One region of the Streptomyces sp. CNX435 genome, then DNA from elsewhere that is predicted to be linked to it. Evidence: predicted binding sites of a transcription regulator. Region 1 holds the regulator's gene; the other holds the start of a gene.
What was found. Region 1 encodes HspR, which represses chaperone genes until heat shock. Its sites were predicted from a motif close to TTGAGNNNNNNNNNCTCAA; they were not measured.
Positions count from the first base shown of each region.

Region 2: lon (endopeptidase La) is a predicted target of HspR. The motif match lies at 2,383-2,401, and genes of this name have one in related genera.

Region 1 covers NZ_JCANTA010000011.1:110,475-120,569, reverse strand. The annotation lists gene T328_RS19655 (heterodisulfide reductase-related iron-sulfur binding cluster) at 1-315, opposite strand, end outside; gene dnaK (molecular chaperone DnaK) at 667-2,547, shown strand; gene grpE (nucleotide exchange factor GrpE) at 2,544-3,332, shown strand; gene dnaJ (molecular chaperone DnaJ) at 3,375-4,562, shown strand; gene T328_RS19635 (heat shock protein transcriptional repressor HspR) at 4,568-5,041, shown strand; gene T328_RS19630 (NACHT domain-containing protein) at 5,050-8,334, opposite strand; gene T328_RS19625 (helix-turn-helix domain-containing protein) at 8,404-8,871, shown strand; gene T328_RS19620 (helix-turn-helix transcriptional regulator) at 9,023-9,988, opposite strand.
Region 2 covers NZ_JCANTA010000032.1:537-10,631, reverse strand. The annotation lists gene lon (endopeptidase La) at 1-2,359, opposite strand, end outside; gene T328_RS32855 (spermidine synthase family protein) at 2,467-3,336, shown strand; gene T328_RS32850 (response regulator transcription factor) at 3,415-4,161, shown strand; gene T328_RS32845 (HAMP domain-containing sensor histidine kinase) at 4,158-5,285, shown strand; gene T328_RS32840 (multifunctional oxoglutarate decarboxylase/oxoglutarate dehydrogenase thiamine pyrophosphate-binding subunit/dihydrolipoyllysine-residue succinyltransferase subunit) at 5,617-9,471, shown strand.

The DNA of each region.
Region 1 (10,095 bases):
GCCGAGCACCGGCAGCAGCCAGTCGGCCTGGAACAGCTGCCCGAAGGCGTTGACGAGCGTCAGTACCAGGGTGAGGAAGCCGATGGCGACGAACCAGTGCGCGAAGCCGATGACGCCCCAGCGGTTCATCCGGGTGTGGCCGAGGAACTCCTTGGCCAGGGTGACGCTGCGCGCGACCGGGTCGTCCGTGCGGCTGCCGGCGGGGACCGGCTTGCCGAGGCGGACGAAGCCGACGATCTGCCCGACGGCGCGAGCGAAGAGCGCGACGCCGACCGCGGTGATCACCAGCGATACGACGATGGCGGCGAGCTGCATGGAGGGCTCCTCGGCCTGTCTGCTGCGTTTCTACTGCTCTACTGCGTTGGTCCCGGTCTACTGCGTTGGTCCTGGCTTACCCGGCTTCTACTAAGCGGTAACTTACCGCTCCCCGGCCCGAGCGTACCCGGGTGTCCCGGGCCTGAAGAAGCCGCCCGGCCGGTGACGTGCGTCGCGCCTCCGGTGCCATCGCGGCCGTCGGCCCGTAGCCCGATAACCCATTCCCACCTGCGATGACGCACAAAACTTGAGTCTTCGCGACTCAGCTGAATTGCGCCCGGCGCATCGCCCATGGCACTCTTGAGCCTGACCAGCTCAAGGCAGAGCACCTGAATCCGGAGGATAGACAACATGGCACGTGCGGTCGGCATCGACCTGGGCACGACGAACTCTGTCGTCAGTGTTCTCGAGGGCGGTGAGCCCAGCGTCATCACCAACGCCGAGGGCGCCAGGACCACGCCGTCCGTCGTCGCCTTCGCCAAGAACGGCGAGGTGCTCGTCGGCGAGGTGGCGAAGCGCCAGGCGGTCACCAACGTCGAGCGGACCATCCGGTCGGTCAAGCGCCACATGGGCACCGACTGGAAGCAGCCGATCGACGAGAAGGAGTTCACCCCCCAGCAGATCTCCGCGTTCATCCTGCAGAAGCTGAAGCGGGACGCGGAGGCGTACCTGGGCGAGAAGGTGACCGACGCGGTCATCACCGTCCCGGCGTACTTCAACGACTCCGAGCGCCAGGCGACCAAGGAGGCCGGCGAGATCGCCGGCCTGAACGTCCTGCGCATCGTCAACGAGCCCACCGCCGCGGCCCTCGCGTACGGCATGGAGAAGGAAGACCAGACCATCCTGGTCTTCGACCTCGGCGGCGGCACCTTCGACGTCTCGCTGCTGGAGATCGGCGAGGGCGTCGTGGAGGTCCGGGCCACCAACGGCGACAACCACCTCGGCGGTGACGACTGGGACCAGCGCGTCGTCGACTACCTCGTCAAGCAGTTCCAGAACGGCCACGGCGTCGACCTGGCCAAGGACAAGATGGCGCTGCAGCGCCTCCGCGAGGCCGCCGAGAAGGCGAAGATCGAGCTGTCCTCGTCCACCGAGACGACGATCAACCTGCCGTACATCACCGCGTCCGCCGAGGGCCCGCTGCACCTGGACGAGAAGCTGACCCGGGCGCAGTTCCAGCAGCTGACCCAGGATCTGCTGGAGCGCTGCAAGACGCCGTTCCACAACGTCATCAAGGACGCCCGCATCGAGCTGTCCGAGATCGACCACGTCGTCCTCGTCGGCGGCTCGACCCGCATGCCGGCCGTCGCCGAGCTGGTCAAGGAGCTGACCAGCGGCAAGGAGGCCAACAAGGGCGTCAACCCGGACGAGGTCGTCGCCGTCGGCGCCGCACTCCAGGCCGGCGTGCTCAAGGGCGAGGTCAAGGACGTCCTGCTGCTCGACGTCACCCCGCTGTCCCTCGGCATCGAGACCAAGGGCGGCATCATGACCAAGCTCATCGAGCGCAACACCACGATCCCGACGAAGCGTTCGGAGACCTTCACCACGGCCGAGGACAACCAGCCGTCGGTGCAGATCCAGGTCTTCCAGGGCGAGCGTGAGATCGCCGCGTACAACAAGAAGCTCGGCATGTTCGAGCTGACCGGCCTGCCGCCGGCCCCGCGGAACGTGCCGCAGATCGAGGTCACGTTCGACATCGACGCCAACGGCATCATGCACGTCGCCGCGAAGGACCTCGGCACGGGCAAGGAGCAGAAGATGACCGTCACCGGCGGCTCCGCGCTGCCGAAGGACGACATCGAGCGCATGATGCGCGACGCCGAGCAGTACGCCGAGGAGGACCACAAGCGCCGCGAGGCGGCCGAGACCCGCAACCAGGCGGAGCAGGTCGTCTACACCACCGAGAAGTTCCTCCAGGACAACGAGGACAAGGTGCCCGGCGACGTGAAGTCCGAGGTCGAGGCCGCGGTCGGCGACCTCAAGGAGGCGCTGAAGGGCGAGGACACCGCGGCCATCCGCGAGGCGACCGAGAAGGCCGCGGCCACCAGCCAGAAGCTCGGCCAGGCGCTCTACGCCGACGCCCAGGCGTCCGGCGCCGGCGCCGCCGCGCCCGGCGGCGAGGGCGCGCAGCAGGCGCAGAGCGACGCCCCCGGCGCCGCCGCCGGTGCCGACGACGACGTCGTCGACGCCGAGATCGTGGACGACGACAAGCCTAAGGACGGTGCCGCGTGACGGAGGAGACCCCGGGCTTCGAGGAGAAGCCCGACGTCCCCACCGACGCAGAGACAGCGGAGGCACAGCCGGGCGGCCAGGCCGGCGCGGGCACCTCGCCCGCCGGCGCCCGGCGCGCCGACGGAGCCGGGTCGGGGGCCGCCGGGAACGGGGACGGGAACAGCCCCCTTTCGGGTCGTCTGGACGAGACCCGCAAGGCGCTCGACGAGCGGACGAAGGACCTGCAGCGGCTGCAGGCGGAGTACCAGAACTACCGCCGGCGGGTGGAGCGGGACCGGGTCGCGGTCAAGGAGATCGCGATCGCGAACCTGCTCACCGGGCTGCTGCCGGTGCTCGACGACATCGGGCGGGCCCGGGACCACGAGGAGCTGGTCGGCGGGTTCAAGTCGGTCGCCGAGTCGCTGGAGACCGTCGTGGCCAAGATGGGTCTGATGCAGTTCGGCAAGGAGGGCGAGCCCTTCGACCCGCTGATCCACGAGGCGCTGATGCACAGCTACTCGCCGGAGGTCACCGAGACCACGTGCGTGCAGATTCTGCAGCCGGGGTATCGGATCGGCGAGCGTACGATCCGCCCCGCGCGGGTCGCCGTGGCCGAGCCGCAGCCGGGTGCGACGGTGTCGCAGGGCGATGTCGTGGAGAGAAAGGGCGAGGACTCGGACGAGAAGGAGACCGACGCGGACGACGGCGGGGCGGCGAAGTCCGCCGGCTCCGGTTCCGGTTCCGGTTCCGTGAAGGACGAGACTGCCGGAGGAGAGACGGACAGCGGTGGCCCGGACGAGGGGTGAGGCCGTAGCCGCCGCCGAGGGACGAGAGGAGGGACGCCGGGAGTGAGTACGAAGGACTTCATCGAGAAGGACTACTACAAGGTTCTCGGCGTCCCGAAGGACGCCACCGAGGCCGAGATCAAGAAGGCGTACCGCAAGCTCGCCCGGCAGTACCACCCGGACGCCAACAAGGGCGACGCGGCGGCCGAGGAGCGCTTCAAGGAGGTCTCCGAGGCCAACGACGTGCTCGGCGACCCCAAGCGGCGCAAGGAGTACGACGAGGCGCGCACCCTCTTCGGCAACGGCGGCTTCCGCCCCGGCCCGGGCGCCGGCGGCGGTTCGTTCAACTTCGACCTCGGCGACCTCTTCGGCGGCTCGGGCCCGGGCCCCGGCGGCGCCGGCGGCCAGACGACCACCGGCGGCTTCGGCGGCGGCCTCGGCGACGTCTTCGGCGGGCTGTTCAACCGCGGCGGCGGGCGTACGCAGCCGCGCCGCGGCCAGGACATCGAGTCGGAGGTCACGCTCAGCTTCACCGAGGCCATCGAGGGCGCCACGGTGCCGCTGCGGATGTCGTCGTCGGCCCCCTGCAAGACGTGCGCCGGCACGGGCGACAAGAACGGCTCCCCGCGGGTCTGCCCGACCTGCGTGGGCACCGGTCAGGTCTCCCGCGGCGGCGGTGGCGGCTTCTCGCTGACCGACCCGTGCGTGGACTGCAAGGGCCGCGGGCTCATCGCCCAGGACCCCTGCGACGTCTGCAAGGGCAGTGGCCGCGCCAAGTCGTCCCGCACGATGCAGGTCCGCATCCCCGCGGGGGTGCAGGACGGGCAGCGGATACGGCTCCGCGGCAAGGGCGGCCCGGGCGAGCGCGGCGGGCCGGGCGGCGACCTGTACGTCGTCGTCCACGTCGACGGCCACCCGGTCTTCGGCCGCAAGGGCGACAACCTGCTGGTGACGGTCCCCGTCACCTTCCCGGAGGCGGCCCTCGGCGCGGACATCAAGGTGCCCACGCTCGGCGGCCCGCCGGTCACCCTGAAGCTGCCGCCGGGCACCCCCAACGGACGTACGATGCGCGCCCGCGGCAAGGGCGCCGTCCGCAAGGACGGCACGCGCGGGGACCTGCTCGTCACCGTCGAGGTGACGGTGCCGAAGGAGACGGACGGCTCGGCGCGCGAGTCGCTGGAGTCGTACCGGAAGGCGACCGTGGGTGAGGACCCACGCGCGGAGCTGTTCAAGGCCGCGAAGGGAGCTTGACGACGATGAACGGCAGGAACGGCGGCGGTGCCCGCGGCGCCCGTGGCCGCAACCCGTACGAGCTGACCGAGGAGACGCCGGTCTACGTCATCTCCGTGGCCGCCGAACTCTCGGGCCTGCACCCGCAGACCCTCCGCCAGTACGACCGCCTCGGCCTGGTCTGCCCGGACCGCACGGCCGGGCGCGGCCGGCGGTATTCGGCGCGGGACATCGCGCTGCTGCGGCAGGTGCAGGCGCTGAGCCAGGACGAGGGCGTCAATCTGGCCGGGATCAAGCGGATCATCGAGCTGGAGACGCAGGTCGCGGCGCTGCAGGCGAAGGTGGCGGAGCTGACGGACGCGCTGGACGGCGCGGCGTCGGCGATGGCGCAGCGGGAGGCGCAGGTGCATGCGTCGTACCGGCGGGATCTGGTGCCGTATCAGCAGGTGCAGCAGACGAGTGCGCTGGTGGTGTGGAAGCCGAAGAAGAAGCGGGGCTGAGCCTCGGCTCAGTCGGCGAGGTAGGTGACCTCCACGTGGGGCGGGAGCCCTGCGTGGAGGCTTCTTGCGTGTGTCCGCAGGGAGACTTGGTCCAGTGAGTCGAGCCCGGCGAGCGGAGAGAGGTCGAGCCGGCCGCGGGCCGGCAGGTCGAGTACGAGGCGCCTGAGCCTGGGGAAGAGCCGGGGGAGCGGCGCCAGGTCCTGTACGTAGGCGGGTTGGTCGTCGATCAGCCCGAGGAACCGGACATCCGGCAGTGCGGCACCGGTGGGGGCGACGGACAGCAGGTATGGCCGGGACCGCAGCGCTACGAGCTGAGGGAGCGCGGCCAGCGCCTCCCAGTCGTCCGCGGCGGCCTCGTGCCGCCAGCCCAGGTAGACGTCGGCGAGCTTGGGGTGCTTGGCCAGGGGGTGCAGCCCGGAGGTGTAGGCGGTGAGCAGGTTGAGGGTGGTCAGCTCCGGCAGCGGCGGCAGCGTGTCGAGATCGAGCAGGTGCGTTCGCTCGGGCGACAAGGAAAGGAACTTGAGCCGCGGCAGTGAGGCGAGCAGTTCGCGGGTGCTGTCGGCGAGTCCGTGCACCTCGTCCAGGATGAGGGTGCGCAGAGGCAGTCCGGCGAGGGCTGAGGCGTCGTACAGGCCCATGCACTCGGTGAGCCGCAGTTCGCGAAGCTCGTGCTGGCCGCGCAGGAAGTCCAGGTCTCCCAGCGCGTGCCGGTTGCGGATGATCAGCTTGGCGAGACGGAACGAGGCCAGGGTTTCGCGTAGTTCGAACGGGTCGAGCGGGCCGCCGCGTACCTCGACCAGGGGGCGGCCTCCGAGCCTGCGCAGGGCCTGTAGCTCGGCGTCGGAGGTGACGGTGAAGTACAGATCGTCCGCGTCGAGGCGGGCGATGACCTCGTCGGCGTACTCCTCGGTGTCGAAGCGCTGCCAGGCCCAGGCGAGTTGCCGGCGCACGTCCAGTGAGGGATGGGTGGCGTAGCGGGCAAGGAACGGGATGGCGCGGTCCGAGTCCACGTGGCTGGCGGCAACGGCGATCAGCGGCGCCGCCTCGTCGGCCGCCTCCTCCGGGCCCGGCAGCAGGTCCAGGACAAGCGGCCCGGTCGCGCCCAGTGCACGCGCCTCCATCGTGGTCCTCGGCGGTATCAGTGCCTCCGTCTCCCGCTCCACCGCCTCCCGTACCGCCGGGGCCAGTTCGGCCGCGTGCTCCAGGCAGGCGGTGGCCAGCAGCCGGATGCGTACCCCCTCCACCCCCTCCCGCGCCTGCGCCGCCGCCAGCAGTTCCCGCAGGATCTCCTCCCGCTCCCGCGGGCGGGCCTGCGCCACCGCCATGCGGATGACGTCCTCCCACTGGTCGTCCGCCGCGTGTGCCGCCAGCACGCCGATGTCGCCCTCCTCCACCGCGGCACGCGCCCCCAGGTAGTCCTGGAAGGTGCGGTGGACGAAGTCGACGGCGCCGGGGCCCGGTTCGCGGAGGAGCCCGCTGCGGTCGCGGAAGTGCTCCAGCACGGCCGCCGCGTCGCCGAGGGCGGCGACTTCCGGGACGGCCGGGAGGGCGGCGGCGACGACGCTTTCGGCGCGGTCGCGGTCCAGCTCCGTGCGGCCGTTGCGGATCAGCCAGTACGCGAGGCGCTGCAGCACCTGGAGCTGGGGTTCCTCGCGCAGGTCGGGTACGGCCATGTCGCGTTCGCGGTCGCGGCGGGAGAGCAGCATCGACAGGGCGGCCTCGTACAGCTCCTTGCGCCCGCGCGGGAGGTGGCCGCGGCGGGCGCGGTTGAGCGCGCACATGAGGCCGCACATGAGCGGGTTGGTGGCGAGCCGGCCGAGGTCGGAGGTGTGCCGTACGGCGGCGGTGAGCTGCTGTTCGTACGCCGCCAGCTGGGCGTCGTCCGCGGCCGGGTCGCCGGTGCGTGCGCCGGTGCGTACGGCGGCGTGCCAGCGGGCGATGAAGCGGGCGAGGTCGGCGGGGCGCATGGGGGCGAGGGTCAGCTCGGTGAAGCCGTCGGCGGCGAGCCAGTCCTCGCCGACGGCGGAGGGGCGGGAGGTGACGAGCCAGCGGTTGCCGGGGAAGGCGTCGATGAGGTCGGAGAGCCAGCGGCGGGTGCGGTCGCGCTCGGCGCGGGGGACCTCGTCGATGCCGTCGACGAGGAGCAGGCCGCGGCCGGCGGTGAGCACGCGGTGCTCCCAGCCGTCGGGCTGGGCGCCGGCGAGGGGGGTGCCGGTGGCGGCGAGGAAGTCGCGGGGGGCGGGGAGGCGCTGGCCGTGGCGGGTGAGGGTGCGGAGGGGGAGGACGAAGGGGACGCGGCCGGCGAGGTAGTCCATGCCGTCGTCGGCCCGGGTGTCGGCGCGGGTGGCGGAGAGGGCGAACCACTGCACGAGGGTGGTCTTGCCGGAGCCGGCGGCGCCGCGGAGGAGGACGCGCTCGTGGGTGGCGAGGGCCTGGTCGGCGGGGATGGCGGGGTCGGAGAGGGGGCCGCTGGCGAGAACGCCGGTGTTTACGATCACGACGGGCAAGTGGTCGGCCTCCCCGAATGCGTCACGGATACGAGACACGATCGAGAATTCATCACGCGGAGGCGCCGCCTCCAGGCGCAGGTACGCCACGTCCAGGGGCCACTTCGCGGGCGAGTCGGCGAGGTCGACGCCGTAGATGGTGAGCTTGCCGTGCTTCCTGGCGACGTACGCGAAGTACTCGCGCTCGAAGGCCGCGTCCCGCGCGGCGGGGAGGGGGGTGCGGGCGATGAGGGCGTCGAGGCGGGCGATCTGGTCGGCCTGGCGGCGGGACTGCTCGACGAGGGTGCGGGCGACGAAGGTGGAGCGCTGGCTGAAGTAGTGGAGGATGTGCAGGCAGGCGGTGTCGAGGAGGGCGTCGTGGAAGTAGGCGGCGTCCGCGGAGAGTTCGCGTACGGGATCGCCGCTCCGGGCGGCGGCCCCGCGCAGCTGCCGGGCGAGGGCCTCGGGGCCGAGCTGGACGGCCTGGACGTCGTCGAGGTCGAGGTCGCCGAGGGCGGCGAGGCTGCGGGCGAGCGCGTCGGCGACGGCACTGGCCTCGTCGGCGGCGGGTGTCTCCCGGCCGCTCTCCCCGCCGTCGCGGAGGGCGCGCCGCACGAGGGTCTCCGCGAGCTTCCGTAGACCGTCCTCGTCCAACTCCCGCCGCTCGCCCCGGAACGACACCAGCGCCGCCATCCGCACCGGCCGCCCCACCAGCCCCGCACCGGGCCCCTCGCTGCGGAACAGCCGCCGGACGAGGGGCGCGACGACGGCGGAGGCGAGCCTGACGCCGACGGCTGCGGGTTCCATGCGGCCGACGATATAGCGGGTGGCGAGAGGTCACCGGCGGTGCTCGCCGAAGGGCCGGTACGCGTAGGTATGTACACCCTCATCATCATGAATTTCAGGAAGATGAGGCTGGGTTCGGGTGGAGTTGATACGGACGGTAAGCCAATGTTCTGTTTACGGACGGGGGAGAGGATGCCGAACGTAGTCACGTACGGCCCAGTTGGTCCGGGAGTTCATACAGTGAGGTCTCACGGTTCGGGCAACACGGCGCGAGAAGCTCCACCGGTCGGTCTCGCGCTGCTCTCCGATCGCGAACGGCAGGTGCTGCTCCTGCTCGCCGACGGTCCGACCAACCGCCGGCTGGCGTCGCAGCTGGGGGTGGCGGAGAGAACGGTACGCGCTCATCTGACCAACATCTGCCGCAAGCTGAACGTGGAGTCCCGGGTGCAGGCGGCGCTGGTCGGCGACCGCAACCGGCGGGCGCTGCTGCCGGACGTGGCGGGCGCGGGCCGGGTTGCCGCAAGAGGCAATAGCCGTTGCCCGACGGTTCGTGAATGATGAGGGCGAGTGCCTTCGGGGCCCTGCGGGCGTGACCTGCCAACGTCGTCCGCGGACGCCTGCGGCACCCCTCGGGCGGAGCGCTGGTGTGTTCGCTTCCCGGCTTCATACACACCAGCGGCTCCGTTCCCCGGGCCGCCACCGGCACCTGTCAGCTGTCGTCGACCATGCCGGAGCGGGCGATGAGGTAGCCGAGCTGGGTGCGGCTCTCGCTGCCGAGGGTGGCGGAGAGCTTGGCGATGTGGGCGCGGCAGGTGCGTACGTTCATGCCGAGGCGGCGGGCGATGGCCTCGTCGAGGTGGCCTTCGACGAGGAGGCGGGCGATCTTCAGCTGGACGCCGGTGATGCCCGATGGAGTGTCCCGGTAGGGAACCTGGTGCCCCCACGGGACGGCGATCTGCCAGAACTGTTCGAAGACGCTGACCAGGTACCAGACCAGGCCGGGGTGCCGGATCTCCAGTGCCGTCTCCCGGTCGGGCTGCGCGGGGACGAAGGCGATCCGCCGGTCGATGATGAGAAGTCTCTCCGCGGTCTCCTCCATGGTGCGCACCTCCAGGCCGGTGTCCTTGAGGGCGTCCAGATACGCGAGCGTGGCGGGATGGCGCCGGTAGGTGTGGTTGTACAGAGTCCGCTGGGCGATGCCGCGTTCGTGCAGCTCCCGGACGCGTTCTGCGGTCACGCGAATCTTCTCGGCGGTCCGGTTGGTCCGGCCGCTCGCGGGCTGGATCGCGAGGAACTCTTCGGCGCCTTCGTCGAGAGCGCGCAGCAACGCGGCCTCGATCTGGTCCTTGCCCTTCCAGACCGCGAGCAAGGACGGAGCCGTCTCCTCGGAGGTGAACGCGGTGAGTTGCTCGACTGTGCCCGCCAGAGCCGAGGCGAACCGCCGGTACTCGGACAGCTCCCGCTCCAGCGGGCGGACGAGGTCGGTGACCGCCTCGGACGGCGGGGTGGGTACGAGCCACTGCGGGTCGCCGGGGTCGTGCCTCACGAGACCGGTGTCGATCAGGCAGGGTGCGGAACCGGTGGCCTCGGGGGAGAGCAGGCCCGTGCGTAACGCGGAGGCGTAGAGCTTTCTGCCCACGTCGCAGAGGGCGGTTTCAGGGTGGGGGTGCTCCATGCTGCCAGGTCTCCTTGTGTCTACCGGAGTGGCCGTCAGGTGGCATAAGTGCTCGGAATGAGACAGCGGATGAGGCCGTTTCGTGACACCGCGGGCTCCCGGGGCGG
Region 2 (10,095 bases), on a different contig from region 1:
CGTCGGAGACCGGGTGGACCTCCAGCTTCTCCAGCACCTCCGCCGGCACGTCGTCCAGGTCCGGCTCGTTCCGCTTCGGGATGATCACCGTGCTGACCCCCGCCCGGTGCGCCGCCAGCAGCTTCTGCTTCACGCCGCCGATCGGCAGCACCCGGCCCGTCAGCGACACCTCACCGGTCATCGCCACGTCCGTCCGCACCTGCCGTCCGCTCAGCAGCGACGCCAGCGCCGTCGTCATGGTGACGCCCGCGCTCGGGCCGTCCTTCGGGACCGCGCCCGCCGGTACGTGCAGGTGGATACCCCGGTCCTTGAGGTCCCCCACCGGCAGCTCCAGCTCCGCCCCGCGCGAGCGCAGGAAGGAGAGCGCGATGTGCGCCGACTCCTTCATCACGTCGCCCAGCTGCCCCGTCAGGGTCAGCCCGGACGCGCCCGACTCGGGGTCGGCCAGCGACGCTTCGATGTACAGCACGTCGCCGCCGGCGCCCGTCACCGCCAGGCCCGTCGCCACGCCGGGGACCGCCGTGCGGCGCTCGGCCGGGTCGGTGGCGGACTCCGGGGTGTGGTGCGGGCGGCCGATGAGCGGGCGGAGCCGGTCTACGCCGACGGTGTACGGCAGCTTCGCCTCGCCCAGTTCGTGCTGCGCCGCGATCTTGCGGAGCAGCCGGGCGAGGGCGCGCTCCAGGTTCCGTACGCCCGCCTCGCGGGTGTACTCGCCGGCCAGCTTCCGCAGCGCGTCGTCCTCGACGGCGACCTCGCCGGCCTCCAGACCCGCGCGCTCCAGCTGCCGCGGCAGCAGGTGGTCGCGGGCGATGGTGACCTTCTCGTCCTCGGTGTAGCCGTCGAGACGGACCAGTTCCATCCGGTCCAGCAGCGCCTCGGGGATGGCTTCGAGGACGTTGGCGGTGGCGAGGAAGACCACGTCGGACAGGTCCAGTTCGACTTCCAGGTAGTGGTCGCGGAACGTGTGGTTCTGCGCCGGGTCCAGGACCTCCAGCAGGGCCGCGGCCGGGTCGCCGCGGAAGTCGGAGCCGACCTTGTCGATCTCGTCCAGCAGCACGACCGGGTTCATCGACCCGGCCTCCTTGACGGCCCGTACGACGCGGCCGGGCAGCGCGCCGACGTACGTACGCCGGTGGCCGCGGATCTCCGCCTCGTCCCGTACGCCGCCCAGCGCGACCCGGACGAACTTGCGGCCCATGGCCCGCGCCACGGACTCGCCCAGCGACGTCTTGCCGACGCCGGGCGGGCCGACGAGCGCGAGCACGGCGCCGCCGCGCCGGCCGCCGACGAGGCCCAGGCCCCGGTCGGCGCGGCGCTTGCGCACCGCCAGGTACTCGGTGATGCGCTCCTTGACGTCCTCCAGGCCCGCGTGGTCGGCGTCCAGGATCTCCCTGGCGCCGGTGATGTCGTACGCGTCCTCCGTGCGCTCGTGCCACGGCATCTCCAGGACCGTGTCGAGCCACGTCCTTATCCAGCCGCCCTCGGGCGAGGCGTCGGAGCTGCGCTCCAGCTTGTCGACCTCCTTCAGGGCCGCCTCGCGGACCTTCTCGGGCAGGTCGGCGGCCTCGACCCGGGTACGGTAGTCGTCGGACTCCTCGCCGTCGGGCTCGCCGTTCAGCTCGCGCAGCTCCTTGCGCACGGCCTCCAGCTGACGCCGCAGCAGGAACTCGCGCTGCTGCTTGTCGACGCCCTCCTGGACGTCCTTGGCGATGGACTCGGCGACGTCCTGCTCGGCCAGGTGGTCCTTCAGCCACTGCGTGGCCAGCTTGAGCCGGGCCACCGGGTCCGTGGTCTCCAGCAGCTCCACGCGCTGCTCGGCGGTGAGGAACGGCGAGTAGCCGGCGTTGTCGGCGAGCTGGCCGACGTCGTCGATCTGCTGTACGCGGTCCACGACCTGCCAGGCGCCGCGCTTGCGCAGCCAGTCGGTCGCGACCGCCTTGTACTCCTTCATCAGCTCCGCGACGGCGCCGGGAACCGGATCGGGGACGGACTCCTCGATCTCGGTGCCCTCCACCCACAGCGCGGCCCCGGGGCCAGTGGTGCCGGCGCCGATGCGGATCCGGGCGACGCCGCGGATCAGCGCGCCCGGGTCGCCGTCGGCCAGCCGGCCGACCTGCTCGACACGGCCGAGGACACCCGTGCCCACGTACGTGCCGTCGACCCGTGGAACGAGCAGCACCCGGGGTTTGTGTCCGCTGCCGCGTGCCGCGGCCTGTGCGGCCTCGACCGCGGCCCGCACCTCGCGGTCCGAGAGGTCGAGCGGCACGACCATGCCGGGGAGCACGACGTCCTGGTCGGCGGAATCGAGCGGCAGTACGGGCAGGGCCAGCGGCGTGTTCGAGCCGGACTCAGTAGCCATTGATCTCCCCTTCGGCATGCAAGTTGAGTTACAGGGGCTCAACCCGAAGGGGGGTCGTGATGTTCCCGGCCGTCTGTTCGCTGTGAGCGATCGTGCAGGATAGGGCCATGAGCAGCGACGACGACGCGACGACGGTCGACCGCAGGTCCGGCCCGTACGGGGAGGTCGTGCTGCGGCGGCGCGGCGCGCACCACGAGATCATCGCGAACGGCGTCTTCCTCATGGACACCTCGGACGGCCGCTCCGAGCGACTGCTGATCCGGGCCGCGGCGGAGGCCGTGCGGAGCGCCGGCCGGGCCCCGGCCGTGCTGATCGGCGGGCTCGGGGTGGGCTTCTCGCTCGCCGAGGCGGCGGCGGACCCGCGCTGGGGGCGGATCACGGTGGTCGAGCGCGAGCCGGCGGTCATCGAGTGGCATACGGACCCCGCGACCGCCGGGCGCGAGCCCGCCCCGCCCGCGGCCGACGAGCCCAACGCCCCCGCACCCGACGCCCCCTCAGCCAGGGCCCCCTCACCCGACGCCCCCGCACCCGGGGCCGCCGTACGCTCCGCACCCCTCGCCCGCCTCAGCGGCCCCGCCCTCGCCGACCCCCGCGTCGAACTCGTCGAAGCCGACCTCCTCGACCACCTCACCACCGCCCCCCACCCCCACCGCCACTCCTACCGCCACTCCTACGACGCGATCTGCCTCGACATCGACAACGGCCCCGACTGGACCGTCACCGACGGCAACGCGGGCCTCTACGCCCCCGCCGGCCTCGCCGCCTGCCGCGACCGCCTCACCCCCGGCGGCGTCCTCGCCGTCTGGTCGGCCCGCCCCTCCCCCGAGTTCGAGGACGCCCTCCGCGCCGCCGGCTTCACCGGCGTACGCACCGAGGAGATCCCGGTACGCCGCGGCGCCCCCGACGCCGTCCACCTCGCCGTCCGTCCACCGAACGCCGCGCACACAACGCACCGCGGGGCTGTCCGTTCCCCATAGCCGAGTCGCGTCACCTCCCCATACGCTGCTAGCAGAACCGGAGGGCCTACGGGGAAGAGACGCGAGGGCCACGAACCAATGGCAGACAGACACCTGAACGGCCGCGCTGACCACGCGGCCACGGTGACGCCCGGTGCCCAGCGCAGGGTGCTGGTCGTCGAAGACGACCCGACCATCGGCCAGGCCATATCGGCGCGGCTGCGCGCCGAAGGCTTCCAGATACGCACGGCCGGCGACGGCCCGGCGGCGGTGGCCACCGCCGCGGAGTGGGGGCCCGACCTGCTCGTGCTCGACGTGATGCTGCCCGGCTTCGACGGGCTGGAGGTGTGCCGCCGGGTCCAAGCCGAGCGGCTCGTGCCGGTGCTGATGCTCACCGCGCGGGACGACGAGACGGACATGCTCGTCGGTCTCGGCGTCGGCGCCGACGACTACATGACCAAGCCCTTCTCCATGCGCGAGCTGGCCGCGCGGGTGCACGTGCTCCTGCGCCGCGTGGAGCGCGCCACGCTGGCGGCGGGCACCGTCCGGGACGACACGCTGCGCCTGGGCGAGCTGGAGATCGACCACACCGAGCGGCGGGTACGGGTCGGCGGGGACGACGTACACCTGACGCCGACGGAGTTCGAGCTGCTGGCGTGTCTGGCGAACCAGCCGCGGGCGGTGCTCTCCCGGGAGCAGCTCCTGGTGGAGGTCTGGGAGTGGGAGGACGCCTCGGGGACGCGGACCGTCGACAGCCACATCAAGGCGCTGCGCCGCAAGATAGGCGCGGAGCGGATCCGTACGGTCCACGGCGTGGGATACGCGCTGGAGACCCCGGCCACATGACGACCGCGGACAGCGGCACGGAGCCCGGCTTCTGGCGCCGGGTGTGGGACGCGCTGCGCCCGCTGGACCCGATGCGGTCGGTGAACGCCGCGCTGGGCGCCCTCGTCATCGGCTCGGTGGTGATCGCCACCGGGCTGGTGTGGGTGGCGATCCGCTCCTCCACCGAGGTCCGGCTGATCACGGTCTTCTCACTCATCGCCGCGCTGCTGATCACCCAGTTCGTGGGCCAGCGGCTGACGTCGCCGCTGGGGCAGATGACGGCCGTCACCCGCGCCATGGCGCACGGCGACTACACCGCCCGGCTGGCCACCCGCCGCCGCGACGAGTTCGGCGAGCTGGCGCAGACCTTCAACCGCATGGCGGCCGACCTCCAGTCCGTCGACCGGCACCGCAAGGAGCTGGTCGCCAACGTCTCGCACGAGCTGCGCACCCCGATCGCCGCCCTGCGCGCCGTGCTGGAGAACGTGGTGGACGGCGTCTCCGAGGCCGACCCGGACACGATGCGCACGGCGCTGCGCCAGACCGAGCGGCTGGGCCGGCTGGTGGAGCAGCTGCTCGACCTGTCGCGGATCGACAGCGGGGTGGTGCCGCTGCGGCTGCGGCGCTTCTCGGTGGAGCCGTACCTCGCGGGGGTGCTGAAGGAGGCGCACTTCGGCAGCGGCGCCCACGGCGCGGCCGACGCCCCGGAGGCGAGCGCCGACGCCCCCGGCCCCGCGGGGCGCGGCGACGTCCGGCTGCACCTGGACGTCTGGCCGCCCGAGCTGGTCGTACGGGCCGACGCCGAGCGCCTGCACCAGGTGATGGCGAACCTCATCGACAACGCCGTGAAGCACAGCCCGCCCGGCGGCCGGGTCACCGTGCGGGCCCGCTCCGGCACGGAGCCCGACGCGCTGGAGGTGGAGGTGCTCGACGAGGGCCCCGGCATCCCCGCCGCCGAGCGGCACCGGGTCTTCGAGCGCTTCAACCGCGGCCGGGAGACCGGGGTGCTCGGCCACGGAGCGGACGGCGGCGGCACCGGGCTGGGGCTGGCCATCGCGCGCTGGGCGGTGGATCTGCACGGCGGCCGGATCGGTGTGGCCGAATCGCCCCGCGGCTGCCGGATCAGGCTCACCCTTCCGGGTTAACGCTCGTTCGTGACTTGACCTACACTTCACCTTGTCGGAGCGTGGGGACACGGCAGAGCACAGAGCGGGCACAGAGCGGGCCCAGAGCGGGCACAGAGCGGCCGGTGAACGGCCCCGTACGACGGCGGGACGCGGCACCACCGCAGTGGTCTTGGCATGCCGGGCGCGGCCAAACTTTCACCTTTTCCCGCCAAATCCCGGACCCAAACCACGTTCGCATTGTGACTTGCGCGACCCCGAGCGGGTGCGGCCTGCACGTACCAGCTCAGTGGGCGTAGCCTTGTTTTCCGCTGTCCATCACCTTGTGAAGCGGAAGAGGGCGGTTGCCGCCGTGTCGTCACAGTCCCCTAAGAGCAGCTCGTCGAGCGTCCGTACCGAAGAGCCGAGCCAGGGCCGGGACCCTGCCGCGGCGTTCGGTCCCAACGAGTGGCTCGTCGACGAGATCTATCAGCAGTACCAACAGGATCCGAACTCCGTGGACCGGGCCTGGTGGGACTTCTTCGCCGACTACAAGCCCGGCGTCGCCGCCGGGAAGCAGGGGGCAGCGACCGAGGCGGCGCCCCCCGCCCCCGCCGCGCCCCCGTCGCCGGACGGCGCGCAGTCCGCCGCGCCGGCCCAGGCGCAGCCCGCGCCGGCGGCCCCCGCAGCGCCGCCGCAGCAGGCCCCCGCCCCGACGGCCCCCGCGCCGACGACGCCCGTCGCCGACGGCCGGCCCGTGGCGCCGCCGCAGGCCAAGCCCGCGACTGCCGCACCCGCCCCGCCGGCGGCCAAGCCGGCCCGGCCGGCCGCGAAGCCCGCCGCCGCCCCGGCCGCCGGCCCCGAGCTGGTCACCCTGCGGGGCCCGGCCGCCGCCGTCGCCAAGAACATGAACGCCTCGCTGGAGCTGCCGACGGCCACCTCCGTCCGCGCGGTCCCGGTGAAGCTCCTCTTCGACAACCGCATCGTCATCAACAACCACCTGAAGCGCGCCCGCGGCGGGAAGGTCTCCTTCACGCACCTCATCGGGTACGCGATGGTCCAGGCGATGAAGCTGATGCCGTCGATGAACCACTCCTTCGCGGAGAAGGACGGCAAGCCCACCCTGGTCAAGCCCGAGCACGTCAACCTCGGCCTGGCCATCGACCTGGTCAAGCCCAACGGCGACCGCCAGCTCGTCGTCGCGGCCATCAGGAAGGCCGAGACGCTCAACTTCTTCGAGTTCTGGCAGGCGTACGAGGACATCGTCCGCCGCGCCCGGTCCAACAAGCTGACCATGGACGACTTCACCGGTGTGACGTGCTCGCTCACCAACCCCGGCGGCATCGGCACCGTCCACTCCGTGCCGCGGCTGATGCCCGGCCAGTCCATGATCCTCGGCGTCGGCGCGATGGACTACCCCGCCGAGTTCCAGGGCACCTCCCAGGACACCCTGAACAAGCTGGGCGTCTCCAAGGTGATGACGCTGACGTCGACGTACGACCACCGCGTCATCCAGGGCGCCGCCTCCGGCGAGTTCCTGCGGATCATGCACCAGCTGCTGCTGGGCGAGAACGACTTCTTCGACGAGGTCTTCAAGTCCCTGCGCATCCCGTACGAGCCCGTCCGCTGGCTCCGCGACATCGACGCCAGCCACGACGACGACGTCACCAAGGCCGCCCGGGTCTTCGACCTGATCCACTCCTACCGGGTCCGCGGCCACGTGATGGCCGACACCGACCCGCTGGAGTACAAGCAGCGCAAGCACCCCGACCTCGACGTCACCGAGCACGGCCTGACGCTCTGGGACCTGGAGCGGGAGTTCGCGGTCGGCGGCTTCTCCGGCAAGTCGATGATGAAGCTCCGCGACATCCTCGGCGTGCTGCGCGACTCGTACTGCCGCACCACCGGCATCGAGTACATGCACATCCAGGATCCCAAGGAGCGCAAGTGGATCCAGGAGCGGGTGGAGCGCCCGCATGACACCCCGGAGCGCGAGGAGCAGCTGCGCATCCTGCGCCGGCTGAACGCCGCGGAGGCGTTCGAGACGTTCCTGCAGACGAAGTACGTCGGCCAGAAGCGCTTCTCGCTGGAGGGCGGCGAGTCCGTCATCCCGCTGCTGGACGCGGTCATCGACGCCGCCGCCGAGTCCCGCCTCGACGAGGTCGTCATCGGCATGGCGCACCGCGGCCGGCTCAACGTCCTGGCGAACATCGTCGGCAAGTCGTACGCGCAGATCTTCCGCGAGTTCGAGGGCAACCTCGACCCGAAGTCGATGCACGGCTCCGGCGACGTGAAGTACCACCTGGGCACGGAGGGCACCTTCACCGGACTGGACGGCGAGCAGATCAAGGTCTCGCTCACCGCCAACCCCTCCCACCTGGAGGCCGTCGACCCGGTGCTGGAGGGCGTGGTCCGCGCCAAGCAGGACATCATCGGCAAGGGCGGCACGGACTTCACCGTGCTGCCGCTCGCGCTGCACGGCGACGCCGCGTTCGCCGGCCAGGGCGTGGTGGCCGAGACGCTCAACATGTCGCAGCTGCGCGGCTACCGCTGCGGCGGCACCGTGCACGTCGTCATCAACAACCAGGTCGGCTTCACCGCCCCGCCGGAGTCCGCACGCTCCTCGATGTACGCCACGGACGTGGCCCGCATGATCGAGGCGCCGATCTTCCACGTCAACGGCGACGACCCCGAGGCCGTCGTGCGCGTCGCCCGGCTGGCCTTCGAGTACCGCCAGGCGTTCAACAAGGACGTGGTCATCGACCTCATCTGCTACCGCCGCCGCGGGCACAACGAGGGCGACAACCCGCAGTTCACCAACCCCCAGATGGTCGAGCTGATCGACAAGAAGCGCTCGGTGCGCAAGCTCTACACCGAGTCGCTGATCGGCCGCGGCGACATCACCATGGAAGAGGCCGAGCAGGCGCTGCAGGACTTCCAGGGCCAGCTGGAGAAGGTCTTCACCGAGGTACGGGACGCCACCGAGACGCCCGCCCCGGCCGAGGTGCCGCCGCACGCGCTGCCCGGCTTCCCGGTCGCCATGGACACGGCCATCTCCGAGGAGGTCGTCAAGCGGATCGCCGACTCCCAGGTCAGCCTGCCCGACCAGGTCTCGGTGCACCCGCGGCTGCTGCCGCAGCTGCAGCGCCGGGTCACGATGGTCGAGGAGGACACGATCGACTGGGGCATGGGCGAGACGCTGGCGTTCGGCTCGCTGCTGATGGAGGGCACCCCGGTCCGGCTCGCCGGCCAGGACTCCCGGCGCGGCACGTTCGGCCACCGGCACGCGGTGCTCGTCGACCAGAAGACCGGCGAGGACTACACCCCGCTGAACTACCTCGCCCCGGACCAGGCCCGCTACAACGTCTACGACTCGCTGCTCAGCGAGTACGCGGCGATGGGCTTCGAATACGGCTACTCGCTGGCCCGCCCGGACTCCCTGGTGCTCTGGGAGGCGCAGTTCGGCGACTTCGTCAACGGCGCGCAGACCGTCGTCGACGAGTTCATCTCCTCGGCCGAGCAGAAGTGGGGCCAGACGTCCGGCGTCGTGCTGCTGCTGCCGCACGGCTACGAGGGCCAGGGCCCGGACCACTCCTCGGCCCGTATCGAGCGGTTCATGCAGCTCTCCGCGCAGAACAACATGACCGTCGCGATGCCCACGCTGCCGTCGAACTACTTCCACCTGCTGCGCTGGCAGGTCCACAACCCGCACCACAAGCCGCTGGTGGTCTTCACCCCGAAGTCGATGCTGCGGCTGAAGGCGGCGGCGTCGCGGACGGACGAGTTCACCACGGGCGGCTTCCGGCCGGTCATCGGCGACGGCTCCGTCGACCCGGCCGCGGTCCGCAAGGTCGTCTTCTGCTCCGGCAAGGTCTACTACGACCTCGACGCCGAGCGACAGAAGCGCGGCGTCCAGGACACCGCGATCGTGCGGCTGGAGCGGCTGTACCCGCTGCCGGGCGCGGAGATCCAGGAGAAGCTGGCGAAGTACTCCCGCGCCGAGAAGTTCGTCTGGGCCCAGGAGGAACCGGCCAACCAGGGCGCGTGGCCGTTCATCGCGCTCAACCTGGTCGACCACCTGGACCTGATCATCGGCTCCGGGCCGGTGCCGAACGCCGACCGGCTGCGCCGGGTCTCGCGCCCGTCGTCGTCCTCGCCGGCGGTCGGCTCGGCCAAGCGCCATCAGGCGGAGCACGCCCAGCTGCTCGCCGAGGTCTTCAACCTCTGAGTTCCCCGCGGGTACGGGCCGGGGTCCCGGTCCGTACCCGTGCAGAAGGGGCCGCCGTCGGTGCCGTGGACTGCCCCGGCGCCGTATCGTTTTCGGGAGGTTCCGGCCGGTCCTCGATCCCGTCCGCCGGAACGGGCGCGTTGGTCACGTCATCTGTCTTGACCGTGACCGAGGAACGCGGGCATTGCGCCATCGTGCGGCCGGTCGCCTGCCGCTCTCCCCGGCTCCGGAGCTTCCGGGCCCCTGCACATCGTGGCGGAGCCGCTCGCGTCGGCGGCGTTGGTCTGCCGCTGTGGCGCGAGCCAGACGGCGCGCAGCCGGCGGGGTCGCCCTCACCCGGATCGAGACTTGGAGACAGGCCACGGGCCGGCGTGCGGCACGGACCGCACGCGGCGTGCTGCCCGTGCTGACGTCCGGCCGCAGGGGGGAAGGAGGAAGCTCACGACGGGTCGTGGCCGCCCGCCGCGTGCGCCGCCGTAGCCGTGCCGCGCAGCGCCTGCGGTCCCGGTTGAACCGGGAGGAGGGGCAGCACGTAGTACCGGAGCAAGAGGCCGGTTTCCCGGCGTCAGGCCCAGAACACGGTGGAGGGTGTCATGGCTCCTGCAGATACCCGGCCTCAGTTCG